DNA from 3 places in the Arthrobacter sp. StoSoilA2 genome. Region 3 is predicted to be linked to each of the others. Evidence: predicted binding sites of a transcription regulator. Region 3 holds the regulator's gene; each other region holds the start of a gene.
The links. The regulator HrcA, encoded in region 3, represses chaperone genes, less so after heat shock. The targets are predictions, from matches to a motif close to TTNGCACTCGNNNNNNNCGAGTGCNAA.

Region 1 (5,568 bases), 660 kb from region 3:
AGTGACCACGAGTATCACTGAGCTGCTGAGAGGGAAGTCCACATTCAAAACCGTAGAAGCAAATCATCAGGGGCGGCGGCATTGCGGTCGGTGTGTCGCCGGCGAGTCCGCAAATGAATGGAGATACGGCTCAAAAGGGCCTATGACCTGCCCGTTCTTCCTCTGAGCCACCAGTCAAGGAGTCCCTGCGGAACTTCCTCCGACGTAAGCGCGAAAGACCGGTGATCCGCCCACTGGCCATTGATGTGCAAGTACCTCAACCGGTAGCCCTCGTCCCTGAATCCGAGCTTTTCCACCACCCGAAGACTTGGCGCGTTCTCAGGCCGGATATTGATTTCCATCCTGTGCAGGCCAAGGGTCCGGAAGCAGTGGTCCGTAGCCATCGCAACTGCAGTTGGAGCGATACCGTGCCCGGCGCGTTCCTTATCAACCCAGTAGCCAAGGGTCGCCATCATCGCCGAACCCCACACGATGGATGAGACCGTCAACTGCCCCACAATTTGAGGATCACGGAAACCCTCGGTGCGCTCCGTAATGAGGAAGGGCAAAGCCGTGGCCTGCCGGGCTTGCGCATTCAGGGATGCCACCATTTGACGGTAACTGGGCAGGCGCCCACCCGGTGCAGGATTGGACGCCTCCCAAGGTGCAAGCCATTCACTGTTCCGCGAACGGACTTCAGACCACTCCCGCTTGTCGCGGTAACGGATTGGCCGGAGCACCAAGGCTCCGCTTTCCAGCGTTACCGGCCAGATCGCAGAGCCGTACACCGGTTTTATTTGGGAAGACCGGCAGTGAAGGTGGGCAGCCACTCGCGGAGCTCGGGGCCCAGGTCATCGCGTTCGCATGCCAACTCGATGCAGGCTTTCAAGTAGCTCAACTTGTCACCGGTGTCATAGCGGCGTCCACGGAAGACAACGCCATAAACGCCGTAGCCTTCGCCTTCCCCGGCAGCCAGAACTTCAAGGGCATCCGTCAGCTGGATCTCTCCGCCACGTCCGGGAGCGGTGTTTTCCAGGACGTCAAACACTGCCGGATGGAGAACGTAACGGCCGATCACCGCGAGGTTGGATGGAGCTTCCTCGGGGGACGGCTTTTCAACGAGCTGCTTGATGCGGACGTAGCCGTCCTCATCGCTATCCTCGACGTCGGCGCAACCATAGGCGCTGATCTTGGAAGGCTCAACTTCAATGAGGGCAACAACGGAACCGCCGGTTTTTTGCTGGACAGCGATCATTTCGCTCAGCAGGTCCTCACGGGGATCGATGAGGTCATCGCCCAGCAAGACCGCAAAAGGCTCATGCCCGACATGCTGCTTTGCACGAAGGACTGCATGGCCGAGACCGTTGGGATCGCCCTGGCGGACATAGTGGATGTCACCCAGGTTGGTGGCGGACTGGATGGCTTCAAGCTTGGCAGTATCGCCCTTCTCTGCCAGCGTTGCTTCCAACGCCGGCACACGGTCAAAGTGGTCTTCCAGGGCGCGCTTGCTGCGCCCGGTGATCATCAGGACGTCGTGCAGGCCAACCTTCACCGCTTCTTCGACGACGTACTGGATGGCTGGCTTGTCAACCACGGGCAGCATTTCCTTCGGCATCGCCTTTGTGGCGGGGAGGAACCTGGTACCAAGACCCGCTGCGGGGATGACGGCCTTACGGACAGCATTGTTATCGAGAGTCACCGGACTAATGTAACGGAAGGAATACATCAACGGGTAAACCCCCGCCGTGGCAAGACGCAGAAACAGCCCCTGGACTGGAGCCGATTTGCTGCTTTAGGCACACCACGGTGGCCCGCGGGAATCTCATGATCGGACAAAAATGGCATCCAAGGACGACATCCGCAGCAGCCGACGCCTGTATAGGCGCAGCCTCACCAAGGAGCTTGTAGCCCAGGCCGGCGAATCAATTGCACGGCACGGCTTGGCCTGGGCCCGGAAAATTTCGGCCGGATCGCCCACGACCTTCGCCATCTACGTGGGCGTCTCCCACGAGCCCCCAACCATGCCCTTGATCGCAGGGCTCCACAACGCCGGCCACCAGGTCCTGCTTCCTGTCTGCGAGGCCGGCCGCCAGTTGAGCTGGGTGTACTGGACGCCGGAGACAGCCTTCGTCCGGTCCGACTACGCACCCATCGACGAACCCGAAGGCGAACGTTTGGACAGTGCTGTGGTGAGCTCTGCTGCGGGCATCTTCATGCCGGCCACGGCCGTCGACCGGGATGGCAACCGCATCGGACAGGGTGGCGGCTACTACGACCGGCTCCTCCAAGGCCTGGACAATTCCGGCGGGCGGCCACCCACCATTGCAGTGGTGTACGACGACGATGTGTTGCCTTCGGGAGCTATCCCCGCAGAGCCTTTTGACCGGCCGGTGCCGGAGGTGCTGACGCCCTCCGGAATCATCACGCTTGGCCGCGGGAGTGATCTCGATTGACCCATACGTGAAGTCCCGCATTTATATGCAGTTGGGAGATAGCGAACGAGCCGGATGCGGATGATAGAATTGGCACTCAGGCCCTGCGACTGCTAATGCGGAGATTCTCCGCCACGGCTCCACAGGACCTGAACTTTGTCCTGAAGGAGGAACTCAGTGCCCACATACGCATACGCCTGCAAAGACTGTGACCATGCCTTTGACATCGTCCAGTCCTTTTCTGACAGCTCCCTGACGGAGTGCCCTGAATGCCAGGGCGCGCTCCGCAAGAAGTTCAACAGCGTCGGCGTTGTCTTCAAGGGCTCGGGCTTCTACCGCACGGATTCGCGCGATGCCAAGGGCAGCACCGTCTCCGCCGCGCCCTCCTCCCCGGCGACTCCGGCCCCTGCTGCCACGCCTGCACCGGCGGACGCAGCCGCTGCCAGCTAGCCGGCACTTTTCCACATAGGGCACCCGGCCGCTGTTGGGTGGCCGGGCCCGGTGGCTAACGTGGCGTCATGCCACTAAAGACAACCACTTCGACAGTCCCCCGCCGTGAACGCCCCAGTCCCCCTGTCCGGGGCCGTGATGGCCCCCGGAGCAAGCCCACAACCACGGCTGGCCATTTCCTCCCCCGGAAGCAGGGGCCACATCGCCAGATCAGGCTGGGCCGCAGGCAGAGCCTCAAGTTCTGGGTCACCCGGAACCGTCGGCTGACAGTTGCACTGCTGCTCTGCCTGGCCACGGGCATTACCGTTCAACAGCTAACCCCTGCCTCTGAGCAGCGCGTCAGCATTCTCGTCGCTGCCCACGACCTCGCAGCAGGCACCAACCTCACCGAGTCAGACTTCACCAATGTTGGTGTGCCGCCGGACCTCGCAATTTCCGGAGCCCTGGAGGATCACGTTTCACTGGTGGGCCGCCAGCTCGCCTCGCCTTTGGCCAAAGGGCAGATTCCTACTGAATCCAATCTTCTGGGGCCGGGACTTCTCACAGGCGCACCCGTAGGCTCAGCTGCGGTCCCCCTTCGCATGGCTGACCCTTCATCCATCCAGCTGCTGTCCCCGGGACAGCTGGTGAATGTAGTACTTACCGCCGCCGGGTCATACGACGAATCCCGGCAAACTGAAGTCCTTGCCGCCTCCGTCCCTGTCCTATGGACATCTGCCCAAGGGGGTAAACCCGGCCAATGGCTGGGAACCAGCGACACAGACGGGTTGGTGGTAGTGGCGGCAAATCCTCCACAAGCAGAAAAGCTTGCCGGCGCATCAACGCAAGGCAAGCTTTTCTTTGTTTTGGTCAATCCCTAGGTTTGGTCAATCCCAGCGTTTGGTCAATCCATGGTGCAGGGTTTGGATTCCATGACGCAATCAGCCCCAATGCGGGGGCTTTTGCTCTTTCAACCACTGCTCATGGTCATAGTTGCCTTCGTCGCCCCAACGGCGGGGGTCGTCTTCAGCGGCCTTGGTGGGCAAGATGCCACCGGAGGCTTGCTTCGCCGCAGGAGTCTTTGTCTCCGCGGACTCTTCAGCGTTTTCGGCGCTTACGGCTGCGGTCTGTTCGTCAGAGCCGCTTTCGTTGCCGGTTCCCTGTTCTTTCACTGGTGCTTCAGTCCCATCATCTGGATCACTGGGGGTTGGAGTGCTGGCTTCTGCGTTGCCCGGTTCGCCACCTGGCCCCCTGCGATTGTCCACACCTGCCTGCCCGGGCAGCTGTGGTTCCAGCGATGCCTGGGCACCTCCCGGGCTTTGCCGATGCGAGGCCCGGCTGTAGGAGGAACTGCTGTGCGGGGAACTGCTATAGGAGGAGCTTGCGTACGAGGAAGCCGCATTGTCCAGATTCAATTGTTCAACATCCATGTCCAGGAAGCCATGCTCCGCTGGGGGTACGGCCTGGGGAACATGGTTTTCAAGACCCAAATAGGATCCGATTCGATCCGCGCAGGACGAGGGATCGGTGAACACTTCGATGGTCCACAGGGACATGTAACGCCAGCCCATGCGTTCCAGCAGCTGGGGCCTCAGACGGCTGCGTTCGCGGACGCTCATGCGCCGGTAGCGTTCCGTGCCGTCGGACTCGATTGCCACCGGGGTGGGAATCTCGGCACCCTCCCGTCCAATGGTGTGGACGGGATCGGCAGCGGCGGCAATGTCCAGGACACCGTCATAGAGGTGCCAGACGCGGGCACCTCTGGCCCGCAACCTCTCGCCGAGATCGGCAACCAGGGGGTCCTCCCCCAAGGCCTGTTCGCTGGCAACGGCGCGCGAGGCAGGAGTTCCAAGGTTGCTGTTCCCGGACAGTTCACGGTCCAGCAGTTCGTAAAAGTCCACAGCCCCGTGGGCCAGGCGATCCAGATCCAGATCTTCCGGGCGGAAGCAGCTCAGGACGTGCATGGAACGGCGGGCGCGGGTCATAGCCAAGGCAAAGCGGTTTCGTCCGCCCTCCGCCGACAGGGGTCCGAACGAGTGCAAGGCGCGGCCATGAGGTGTCCGGCCGTAGCCGAGGGAGAAAATGACATGGTCACGCACCAGGCCTTGGGCTCGCTCAAGGTCAACCACGCGGAAGGACTCGGGGCCAGCACCGAAGAAGGCGGACAACAAGGGGTGGTTGGGCAATTGAAGCCTGATTGCCTCGCCAATCCGCGCAGCATGGCGCAGGCTGGCCGTGACCACAGCCAGGGAAGTCCGTGGCCGAAGCCTGGCGTGCTCGAAGACAAGGTCCACTACCCGGTTGACCTCCGCCGTAACGGACTCAACGCCCTCATGGTCGGCGCCCGGGAGTCCGGTTCCATCGGGGATGTACTCCACCAGGATCGAACGATCCAGGCCCGTCACCGAACTGCCATCGGGCAAACGCCGGAGGCCGCCGTCGTAGTAGTTCTTGCTCAACTGCAGGATGAGGTCCTCATCGACCGCCCGGTAGACCCAGTTCAGCTGCCAGGTGGGCAGGACGCGTGCCAGGGCCTTGAACGCGCTGTCCACGGTTTCGTGGCTGGCCACTCCCGCCACTGGAGGTTCCACGGCCACGCTGAAGGTGCGGGCATTCGCAATCTTCGCATCACCGAAGGCTATGACTTGCCGGGCTCGCGCAATCGCCGGAAGGACGGCCTGGAGCGAGGTCGATTCAGCGTCGATGACGATCACCGCGTCAAACTTCT
Region 2 (5,568 bases), 1.7 Mb from region 3:
TGCTCTAAAGCGTGACGCTACAGCTTAGGAGGCTTAGAAGCCGCCCATGCCGCCCATGTCGTCGCCACCGGCAGCCGGAGCGTTCTTCTCAGGCTTGTCGGCAACTACAGCCTCGGTGGTCAGGAACAGACCAGCGATGGAAGCAGCGTTCTGGAGAGCCGAGCGGGTGACCTTTACGGGGTCGTTGACGCCAGCAGCCAGCAGGTCTTCGTAAACACCCGTGGCAGCGTTCAGGCCGTGGCCGGAAGGCAGGCCGCGAACCTTGTCTGCAACAACGCCCGGCTCGAGGCCGGCGTTGAAGGCGATCTGCTTCAGCGGAGCATCGATGGCAACCTTGACGATGTTGGCACCGGTTGCTTCGTCACCCTGGAGGGTGAGGTTGGCGAATGCCTTGGCGCCAGCCTGGATGAGGGCAACGCCACCACCGGCAACGATGCCTTCTTCAACAGCAGCCTTGGCGTTGCGGACAGCGTCCTCAATGCGGTGCTTGCGTTCCTTGAGCTCAACCTCGGTTGCGGCACCGGCCTTGATGACTGCAACGCCGCCGGCCAGCTTGGCCAGGCGTTCCTGCAGCTTCTCGCGGTCGTAGTCGGAATCGGAGTTCTCGATCTCGGCGCGGATCTGGGCAACGCGGCCTGCGATCTGGTCGGCGTCGCCGGCACCTTCAACGATGGTGGTCTCGTCCTTGGTAACGACAACCTTGCGGGCGGTACCGAGGAGATCCAGTCCAGCGTTCTCCAGCTTGAGGCCGACCTCTTCCGAGATGACCTGGCCACCGGTGAGGATGGCGATGTCGGCGAGCTGTGCCTTGCGGCGGTCACCGAAGCCCGGAGCCTTGACGGCAACAGACTTGAAGGTGCCACGGATCTTGTTGACGATCAGGGTGGCCAGGGCCTCGCCCTCGATGTCTTCAGCGATGATCAGCAGCGGCTTGTTGGACTGCATGACCTTCTCCAGGACCGTGACAAGTTCCTTCACGTTGGAGATCTTGGAGTTCACGATCAGGATGTACGGGTCTTCGAGGACCGTTTCCTGGCGCTCAGCGTCGGTGACGAAGTAAGCGGAGATGTAACCCTTGTCGAAGCGCATGCCTTCGGTGAGTTCGAGCTCCAGGCCGAAGGTGTTGGACTCTTCGACCGTGATGACGCCTTCCTTGCCCACCTTGTCCAGGGCCTCGGCAATGAGGCTGCCGATTTCCGGGTCGCCGGCGGAGATGGAAGCCGTAGCTGCGATCTCTTCCTTGGTCTCGATCTCCTTGGCGGAGGCGAGCAGCTCGGTGATGACGGCCTCGACGGCCTTCTCGATGCCGCGCTTCAGGGACAGGGGGTCGGCGCCGGCGGCAACGTTGCGCAGGCCTTCCTTGACCAGTGCCTGGGCGAGAACCGTAGCGGTGGTGGTACCGTCGCCAGCGACGTCATCCGTCTTCTTGGCAACTTCCTTGACCAGCTCAGCACCGATCTTCTCGTAAGGATCGTCCAGCTCGATCTCCTTGGCGATGGAAACACCATCGTTGGTGATCGTGGGGGCGCCCCACTTCTTTTCGAGGACGACGTTGCGTCCACGCGGGCCGAGGGTGACCTTGACGGCGTCGGCGAGGATGTTCAGGCCCCGCTCGAGGCCGCGGCGTGCCTCTTCATCAAATGCAATGATCTTGGCCATAACGGCGGTAGTCCTTTCGGGACAGTCGTTAAGAAGGAACCTGTCAGATAGGGTGCCCGCGACGGACGGTCCTTTGCTTGCGGCCTCTGTATGCCCCGCGCTCCGGACCTCACCCCACCAAGGTGTTTCTTGATCCTCCTGACGTTCCGAGAGCCATCTACTGCCGGCGTAAACCGGGCCGCAGTTAGCAGTCGAAGCGTAGGAGTGCTAAATCAATAATTAGCACTCGACCGGGGAGAGTGCAAGCAGAAGCGCCACTTTGCGCTATAAACAAAGGGGTTTCAGCCGTTAGCTGGCGCGACGGCCGAGGGGACTATGCAACGCGGACACTTTCGGCCTGCGGACCCTTCTGACCTTCGCCTAATTCGAACTCCACCCGCTGGCCTTCCTCAAGAGCGCGGAAGCCTTCCATCTGAATCGCGGACCAGTGCACGAAGACGTCGTCGCCGGAGTCATCCACAGTGATGAATCCATACCCTTTTTCGGCATTGAACCATTTGACGGTTCCCAAAGCCATGATGCCCACACTTTCACAGTAGCCAAGACCGGTTGCCGGGATCTCCGGACCGGAATCAATCCACTGTAACCACAGTCACTCGCCGCGCGCTGCTGCGGAGGGGTCCACCATGACTTTTGTTATTGAGGCTTAACCGAGTTGCCACTTTCGAGGCTGGAACCCCGGGAAAATGCTCGAAGATCGGCGGAACTACTGGTAGCCAGGTCCCACAACAACAACCAGCGGCTGCTGGATTTCAGGAGATTCAACAACGGCGGAAATACCCAGGAGCTTGCCCAGCGCTTCTGCGTTCGCCTTCTGGCCGGGAACGTTGTAGAAGACCACGGAAGACTGTTGCGGCAGGCCTCCCCAGTTCCCCACAGTTCCCAGCGTCCAGCCATCGCCTTGGACCAGCCCTGCGACGCGGCTCGCAAGCCCGGCCGTAGCCGTGCCGTTGTAGACGGCAACTGCAACGGTTTTGTCCACCGGTGCAGCAGAAGGAGTTGCCGAGGCTTCGCCGGAAGGTGTGGTGCCCGGGCTCGGCTCACCGGAAGCGATGGGCGCGTTGCTTGATTCGGTAGGTGCAGCCGAAGGGGAAGTTTCACTCTGCTGGGGCGCCGGCGTCGAAACGCTTGCGGACGCACCGGGGGCAACCAGGCCAAGCCGCGGAAGTATAAGGAAAGCGACGAGTCCCAGCACCAGTGCGACGGCTCCGACGGTCAAGACCGGCCACAAATTGGGGCGGGCTGTCTCTTGGGCGTCACGGTGAACACCCTGCCGGGAGCTGTTCTGTGGGACCCGGTCGAATTCATCCTTGGCAAATTTGGTCATGGTGAAGCCTTGTCCTTGCTGGTTGCTGCTGACTATCAGCCGGGCGATTTACGCGTCGGACCCCAGGCGGCGCGCTGTCCGCGCACGTTGGCGCGACGTACGTAGTCTACGCAATCTCTTCACAAGCATGGGATCGTGGGCCAACGCATCTTCGGTATCGATAAGTGCGTTCAGGATCTGGTAGTAGTGGGTGGCGGAGAGATTGAAGAGCTCACGGATCGCCTGTTCCTTGGCGCCGGCGTACTTCCACCATTGCCGCTCCAAGGCCAACATTTGCTGATCACGGTCACTTAAAGGTGAGTCACTGCGGGTCTCTGCCGCCAGGTCTTCAAGTGCCAAACCGGTAGACTGCGGCGCCATTGGTTCCGGTGCTGGTTCTGCCACGGCACACTCCTTGACGCTGGTTGGGGGAAAATGTCCTACCCCCATGTTACGGGCGAATAACAACGCTGTCATTCGCACCGCCGATGCCATGGAGGGGACAATGACAGGGTGACTGGCGAGGATGCACTGTTTGACCTGGAACCTGCCGGCGTTGCCGATCCGGGCTTCGACGAGCTTGTTGACCGACCCCTGGAAGAGCTGATGGCCGCGGATTGGGCGGACGCCTTGCGACCCGTGGAAGGCCAACTCCGTGAAGCTTTGGCCTTTGTTGCGGGTCAGGCTGCCCAAGGGATCCAAGTCCTACCCCCGGCTACCAACCTGCTCCGGGCTTTCTGCCGACCACTGGCCGACGTCAAAGTACTCATCCTTGGCCAGGACCCGTACCCAACCCCGGGACACGCCGTCGGGCTTTCCTTTGCCGTCTCGCGGCATACGCGGCCGATCCCCCGGAGCCTGGCAAATATCTATCGTGAACTCCACGACGACCTTGGGCTCCCGCCGCGCATCCATGGCGACCTCACAGCCTGGACGGACCAAGGCGTCTTGCTGCTGAACCGCGTCCTTAGCGTCGCAGCGGGAAACGCCGGCTCACACCGCGGCAAAGGCTGGGAGGCAATCACGACGGCGGCCGTCAGGGCGGTAGCCCATCGCACCGACGGCGCGGGACGCCGTAGTCCGCTGGTAGCGATTCTGTGGGGGAAGGACGCCGAAGCGGTCATGCCGCTGCTGGATGGCACACCGGCAATCACGTCAGTGCACCCGAGTCCCCTCTCAGCATCCCGTGGTTTCTTTGGTTCCAAGCCCTTCAGCCGCACCAACCAACTGTTGATGGAACAGGGCGCAGAGCCCGTCAATTGGGAACTACCCATCTTGTAACCTTCGACTCATACGCAGGTGGCACCCAACGAATTAGCTTAGGCTTGCCTACATGGCTGCTCTCCCCGTTACCTCGTCCGCCACCCGGAACACGCGTCCGCAGGTTAACCTGACCGTCCTGCGCAAAGAATGGCTCTCACCCCACATGGTGCGGATCGTCGCCGGCGGCCCAGGGTTCAGCGACTACGCGAACAACGAATACGTGGACCGATACGTCAAGATAGTTTTTCCGCAGCCCGGCGTTGATTACCAGCTTCCGCTGGACCTGTGGGGCATCCGCGAGTCAATGCCACGTGAGCAATGGCCGCACACCCGGACGTACACCATCCGCTGGGTGAACCTTGAAGAACGCGAACTGGCGATTGACTTCGTAGTCCATGGCGACGAGGGCCTGGCAGGGCCTTGGGCGGCGGCAGCAGAACCCGGAGACTCCCTGATTTTTACCGGCCCCGGCGGCGGCTACAACCCCGCGCCCGACGCCGATTGGCACCTCTTCGCCGGCGATGACGCCGCGATTCCAGCCATCGCAGCCTGCATAGAGGCCCTCGCCCCGGAAGCCCGCGGATATGCGTTCCTTGAGGTGGACAGCGCCGAGGACATCCTGCCTATCGCCGCTCCTGCCGGCCTGGAACTCCGATGGCTCCAGCGCAACGGAGTGCCCGCCGGATCAAGCGAGGTGTTGCTGGACGCGCTTCGCGAAATCCAGTGGCTGCCCGGCCGCGTAGATGTCTTTGCGCATGGCGAAAGGGGCTACATGAAGGGCCTGCGGCAGATCTTCTTCACCCAGCGCGGCCTGGAGCGTTCGCAGGTTTCACTCTCCGGCTACTGGGCACAGGGCCGGGTAGAGGAAGTGTTCCAGGCAGAGAAGAAGCTCCCCGTAGGACAGATCTAGCGGCGCCGTACCCTGCGGCGCTCGTTGCTGGATAGTCCCTTCGTAAGCGGCCGCGCCAGGTTATCGCCCAGCACGATGCCTGCTGCCACTCCCAGGACAATCGCGCCTGCGTTCAACATGCCCCCCGCGCCCTGCAGAATGTCCGCTTCCTCGATGGTCAATACATACATCGAACGGAATATGGTCAGGCCGGGCAGCAGAATCAGCGCGGCCGGAACAGCCACCACAAGTTGGGGAGCACCAAGTTTCAGCGCCACTACCCGAGCCAGCAGGCCGATAGCCACAGCCGAAACTGCCGGCGACAAGCGGTCGCCAAACCCGGCCGTAGTAGCCCCCCACAAGACGAAAAAGCCAACCAGGCCGACTGCCGCCGTCGGGAGTAACAAACGCATCTGTGTTTGTTCGGTGACCCCAATAGCTACCACCGCGA
Region 3 (5,568 bases):
ACGGTTCCCCTGGCAACCAGTCCGCGGACCTCCTCAAGGAGGCGCATGATGCGCGGAATGACCGTGGAGGGACCGGACATGGACAACTCATTGCCGCGAACGTGGAAATTGACGTCCGGGAACTGCTCCTCGATGTAGCGCAATGCTTCGTCATGGCTGCCCAATGAGTGAACCATCTGATCGGAGTTGTCGAACGTGACGATTTCCGTGCGCGTGCCCGGTAAGGTGTGCGGGAACTCGGTGGTGGCTGGGTTCCCGTTTCCGGTCCGCAACCGCCCATTCAGGGATTCACTCATAGTGGTGGCCGTGCGGCCTCTTCTCCTCCGGTCGGAATACAGTTGGTCCATCGTTTCGACAACGGGACTGGCTGAACCGCCAGGCCATATGCCGGAATGCCTTCAATCCTACGCCAGCCCGGAACGACAAGGGCGTACACGCGGGCTTCGTCCACCTTGCACGGGCCGCTGGGGGACGACTTTTTGTCTCAACTCGGCATCAAGCGGGTATCAATCCTGTTTCAGTTGACGCCAGTGCCCGGAAACCCTGCCAGCCGCCGTCGACGATATGCCAAGCTGGCAGAGCGGGTAGTCAGACTACGCCCGTTCGACTCGTCGGCGACAACCACCGGCCGCAAAGGCAAGGAACCCCAATCGTGCAGTCAGTAAGCCATCAGCCCGGCGGGCGAAAGCGGAAAAAGTCCGCCGTCGCCGCGCCTGCGATGCTTGCTGTCCTTTTGCTGACCGGCTGTATCGCCAACGGTGGACCCACCCAAGCTACCTCCAGCGCGCCGCCCGTCAGCGTCCAGGAAGCTCCGGCCAGCAATGCTCCCCTGGAGACCACCCAGGCGTCCACCAAGATCCCGGTTTACTGGATTGGACGGAGCAAGGAAGACGTCTACCTGTACCGCGAATTCAGGGACATCTCCGGCGACGGAAACCCCGTCACCACAGCACTGCGGATCATGATGGCCGAAAAGCCGTTGGACCACGACTTCTTTACTCCCTGGCAGGACCCAGGCAGCCTGGCAACCTCCATTTCGGGCAAGAACGTGATCACGGTTGATATTTCGCGGGACGCCTTCAATTCCAACCTTGATGCAGGTATGGCGCAACGGGCTGTACAGCAGCTGGTCTACACGGCCACCGCAGCGGCGTCGTCGTCGGGCCTGATCAATTCAGGGCAGCAAATCCAGGTGGTCATTCTGGTCGACGGCCACACGGATTTCATGGCGTTTGGCCAGGTGCGGCTCGGTCAACCAATGGCCAGGGACGCTTCCTTGGTTGCGCCACTGTGGATTATCGACCCGCAGGAGGACACCTCGCTGCCCGCCGGCGCCGTTAAGTTCAATGGCCGCAGCACTGACAGCTCCAAGCCCGTCAGCTGGCAGATTCTCCGGGACAACGGCAGCGGTGAGAAAACCAGCCTGTTGACCGGCCAGACAAAAGCCACCGGCGAGCCGGGACAATTCGGCGTGTTCTCCTTCAGCGCAACCCTGAAACCAGGGAAATACGAATTACGCGTGACCCAGGTTCAGGACTCCGGGCAAGCAGACACATCCACCACGGATACGCGTCTTTTCAGCGTCGGCTAGAGCCAGGGTCCCCAGGGTAGTTTCGCCTGCCAGCCCCCACGGCCTACCAGCGGCCCAGGACGTCGGAGGCGAGTACGACGGCGGCGGGTCCCGCCGTCGATGACCTCAGGACGTGGTGGCCCAAGAGAGCCGTGACCGCCCCGGCGTCGCTGAGGCGCGTCACCTCGCGCGGCGAGATGCCACCTTCCGGCCCCACGATCAAGAGGACTTCACGCGGCGACTCCAGCCCGCCGCCTTCAGCCACGAGCGGCGCTTCAAGGACGGTCCGCAAAGGGTTCTTGGCGTCCTCGTGAAGGATCACAGCCAGGTCTGCGGCAGCAACAGCCTTTGCCAGCGCCGCGGAATCCAGGATGGGACGTACCTCGGGTATCCATGCCCTGCGGGCCTGCTTGGCCGCGGCAGTGACCACAGACTGCCACTTGGCGTGGGCCTTTGCAGCGCGATCCCCCTTCCAGCGGACAATGGATCGCTCGGCCTGCCAAGGGATCACTGCATCAATGCCCAGTTCGGTGGCCGTTTCAATAGCCAACTCGTCGCGGTCACCCTTGGCCAATGCCTGGACAAGCACCAAACGCACATCCGGCTGGTCCTCGAAAATCACACTGGATGCCATGACGGACAAACTTCCAGGGCCGGCCTCTGCCACCGTGCCTGTCAGGCGGGCTCCTGCGCCATCGGCAATGTCCACGGCCTCACCGACGGTGAGGCGCTTCACCGTCACGGCATGCCGGGCTTCCGCACCGTCGATGACGAACAACGCGCCCGGCTCAACACCGTCCAGGGTCCCGGCAGGCGTGAAGAAAACGGGGTTGCTCACCGCTACAGGTTACCGAGCTTGTCCCGCAGCTTGGCGAACATGCCGCCGCTGGCCACGAGTTTGCCTTCGCTGAACTGCTCGCCCCGCAACTTGGCAAGCTGCTGCAGAAGCTCTTCCTGTGCCGGATCCAGCTTGACCGGCGTCTCAACGTGCAGGTGCACCTTGAGATCGCCGCGACCGTAGCCCCTGAGGTGGGTAACACCCAAACCGCGAAGCGTGATGACCTCGCCGGACTGGGTGCCGGCCTTGACGTCGATCTCCTGGGGCCCGTCAAAGGTTTCCAGGCTCAGTTCCGTACCCAAAGCAGCGGCCGTCATCGGAACGCTCAGTGTTGCGTGCAGATCGTCGCCTTCACGGATATAGGTGGAGTCACTGTTGACGCGGATCTCTACGTAGAGGTCGCCGGCAGGTCCGCCTGCCGGTCCTGCTTCGCCTTGGCCGGAGAGCTGGATCCGCGTACCCGTGGCAACACCGGCGGGTACCTTGATGGTGAGGGACCGGCGGCTACGGATGCGGCCCTGGCCGTTGCACTCATTGCAGGGATCCTTGATGACGGTACCGAAGCCTTCGCAGGAACCACAGGGGGCGGTGGTCATGACCTGGCCCAGGATGGATCGAACGGCCCTCTGGACCTGGCCACTGCCGCCACAAATGTCACAACGCTCCGGGTGGGTGCCCGGCCGGCAGCAGCTGCCATCACACGTGGGGCAAACCACTGCCGTATCAACTTCGAGCTTCTTGTTGACACCGAACACGGCGTCTTTGAGGTCGATGCGGACGCTGATGAGTGCATCCTGGCCCCGACGCACACGGGAGGCTGGTCCAGCGTGTCCGCCGCCACCGCCGAAGAAGGTGTCGAAGATGTCCTGGAAGGCAAAGCCTTGGCCTGAGTAGCCGCCGCCGAAGCCGTTGTCAGTGCCATTCTCGTTGCCGGTGGCATCGTAGACGCGACGCTTCTGGGGGTCGGACAGCACTTCGTAAGCATGCGTCACGGCTTTGAACTGCTCCGCGACATCCTCCCCGGGGTTGACGTCCGGGTGAAGCTTTCGCGCCAACTTGCGGTACGCCTTTTTGATCTCTTCCCCGGTGGCTTCCGGCGAGACTCCCAAAACGTCATAGTGGCTGCTCAAAGTCGGTATCTCTTCCTTGTTGTAAAGCGGTTCTTACCTCGGGGCCGGCGTCAGCCGCCGAGAATGCGGGAAAGGTAGCGGGCCACGGCGCGCACGGCAGCCATGGTGGTGGGATAGTCCATCCGGGTTGGTCCGAGGATTCCGACCTTGGCTCCGGAGCCGTACCCCGTTGCCACGACCGAGGCCTCGGCCAGGCCGTCGTAAGGATTCTCGCGTCCGATGCTGACTGTCACGCCGCGGGGATCATCCCCCATATCGGACAACAACCGGAGCATGACAACTTGTTCCTCAAGAGCTTCCAGCACTGGCCCGATACTCAACGGGAAATCCACATTGGAGCGGGCAAGGTTGGCTGTTCCGGCCATGACGATGCGCTCTTCACGGCTGGTGTCGCTCAAAGCCTGGAGACCATGGGCAAGATGCTGCGCGAGTGCGCGAAGGTCCGGCGGGCACAGCGCCACGACGGATGGCAGCACCTGCGGCAGCAGCGCCAGCTGGGTTCCCGCGATACTGCCAAGGAACCGGGAGCGCAGTGCCATCAGGGCCTCGTTGCTGACATCGGAGCCAGCCTCGATGACCTTCTGGCCAACGCTTCCTGTATCTGCGATGAGGACCACCAGCACCTGCTTGGGCGCCAGGAGGACAAATTCAACGTGACGGACAAGTGCGCGGTTGGAGTGCGGGTACTGTACGACGGCGACCTGGTTGGTCAGTTGCGACAGGAGCCTGACGGTGCGCTCAAGGATGTCATCGAGGTCGTCCGGCCCTTCCAGCAGCGAGTGGATGGCTCGACGCTCCGCGGCGGACAACGGCTTGACCTGCGAGATCCTGTCCACGAACAGCCGATAGCCCTTGTCCGTTGGGATCCGGCCGGCACTGGTGTGCGGCGCCGCGATCAGGCCCTCTTCTTCAAGTACGGCCATGTCGTTTCGGATGGTGGCGCTTGAAACGCCGAGATGGTGCCGCTCCACAAGTGCCTTGGATCCAACCGGCTCACGGGAATGCACATAATCCTCAACAATTGCGCGCAGTACTTCAAGCTTGCGTGGCTCACTCATTGCAACACCTCCTGACGACTGTCCCGGCCTGTGTAGGACCGATAGCTTTTCGGACCAATACTTAGCACTCAACATGCCCAAGTGCTAACAAGTCTAGTATGAGCCAGCACGTTGCTAGCATTGAAACCGCCCGCGGGAGTTATTCCCAGCACAACCAGCACAAAGGGGTATGAAGTCCTTGGCTTTCGATACGTGGGGCCCGCAGGATCTGTCCGCTCCTGCCAAACGCCAGCTCCCCGAGGTAGCCGTCCAGCGCGGGATGGTCCTTGAAGACGTCCAGTCCGGCTGGGTGGGCGAAGTCACCCGCGTGGAGAAATCGGGGGGAATGCACATCGTCTCCCTTGAGGACCGGCGTGGTAAAACCAAGTCCTTCCAGCTCGGATTCGGTTTCCTGCTTGAAGGACAGGCCATCCGCCTCATGCCGCCGGCGGCAAAGGCTCCTGGTTCGACTCCTGGTTCATCTCTGCAGCCGGGTCGAACGGCATCCGGGTCCGTCAGGGTCCTGGGCCAGCGTGCCCAGGTGGCCAAGGCGAGCCGTATTTGGGTGGAAGGCAAGCACGACGCCGAACTGGTGGAGAAAGTCTGGGGCGATGATCTCCGCATTGAGGGCATCGTCGTAGAGCCGCTGCACGGCGTGGACGACCTCAGGTCAGCGATCGCAGAGTTCTCACCCGGGCCCGGCCGCAGGCTTGGGATCCTGGTAGACCATCTGGTAGCGGGCTCAAAGGAATCACGCATCGCCGCAGAAGCCATGACGGTGCCCGGAGCCGCCGGAAACGTGCTGATCGTCGGCCATCCGTACGTAGACGTCTGGCAAGCGATCCGGCCAAAAGTGCTGGGTATTGAGCGGTGGCCGGACGTTCCACGCGGCACTGACTGGAAGACCGGAATATTGACCGCTTTCGGTTGGCCGCACGAAACCGCCGAAGACATTGGACTCGGCTGGCAGCGCCTGCTTGGTGCGGTCCGCAC

Region 1: the regulator HrcA is predicted to act here: its motif matches at 2,502-2,528, upstream of LDN82_RS15570 (FmdB family zinc ribbon protein).
Region 2: the regulator HrcA is predicted to act here: its motif matches at 1,879-1,905, upstream of groL (chaperonin GroEL).

What each region holds. Positions count from the first base shown of each region.
Region 1 covers NZ_AP024643.1:3,423,207-3,428,774, forward strand. The annotation lists gene LDN82_RS15550 (hypothetical protein) at 1-9, opposite strand, end outside; gene LDN82_RS15555 (GNAT family protein) at 141-767, opposite strand; gene galU (UTP--glucose-1-phosphate uridylyltransferase GalU) at 773-1,678, opposite strand; gene LDN82_RS15565 (5-formyltetrahydrofolate cyclo-ligase) at 1,818-2,432, shown strand; gene LDN82_RS15570 (FmdB family zinc ribbon protein) at 2,589-2,861, shown strand; gene LDN82_RS15575 (RcpC/CpaB family pilus assembly protein) at 2,930-3,721, shown strand; gene LDN82_RS15580 (DUF4011 domain-containing protein) at 3,782-5,568, opposite strand, start outside.
Region 2 covers NZ_AP024643.1:1,025,944-1,031,511, reverse strand. The annotation lists gene groL (chaperonin GroEL) at 34-1,659, opposite strand; gene LDN82_RS04850 (cold-shock protein) at 1,973-2,176, opposite strand; gene LDN82_RS04845 (LytR C-terminal domain-containing protein) at 2,366-2,986, opposite strand; gene LDN82_RS04840 (DUF3263 domain-containing protein) at 3,035-3,346, opposite strand; gene LDN82_RS04835 (uracil-DNA glycosylase) at 3,479-4,246, shown strand; gene LDN82_RS04830 (siderophore-interacting protein) at 4,299-5,138, shown strand; gene LDN82_RS04825 (threonine/serine exporter family protein) at 5,135-5,568, opposite strand, start outside.
Region 3 covers NZ_AP024643.1:2,767,600-2,773,167, forward strand. The annotation lists gene LDN82_RS12520 (PhoH family protein) at 1-296, opposite strand, end outside; gene LDN82_RS12525 (GerMN domain-containing protein) at 719-1,591, shown strand; gene LDN82_RS12530 (16S rRNA (uracil(1498)-N(3))-methyltransferase) at 1,635-2,408, opposite strand; gene dnaJ (molecular chaperone DnaJ) at 2,411-3,538, opposite strand; gene hrcA (heat-inducible transcriptional repressor HrcA) at 3,589-4,596, opposite strand; gene LDN82_RS12545 (DUF3097 domain-containing protein) at 4,775-5,568, shown strand, end outside.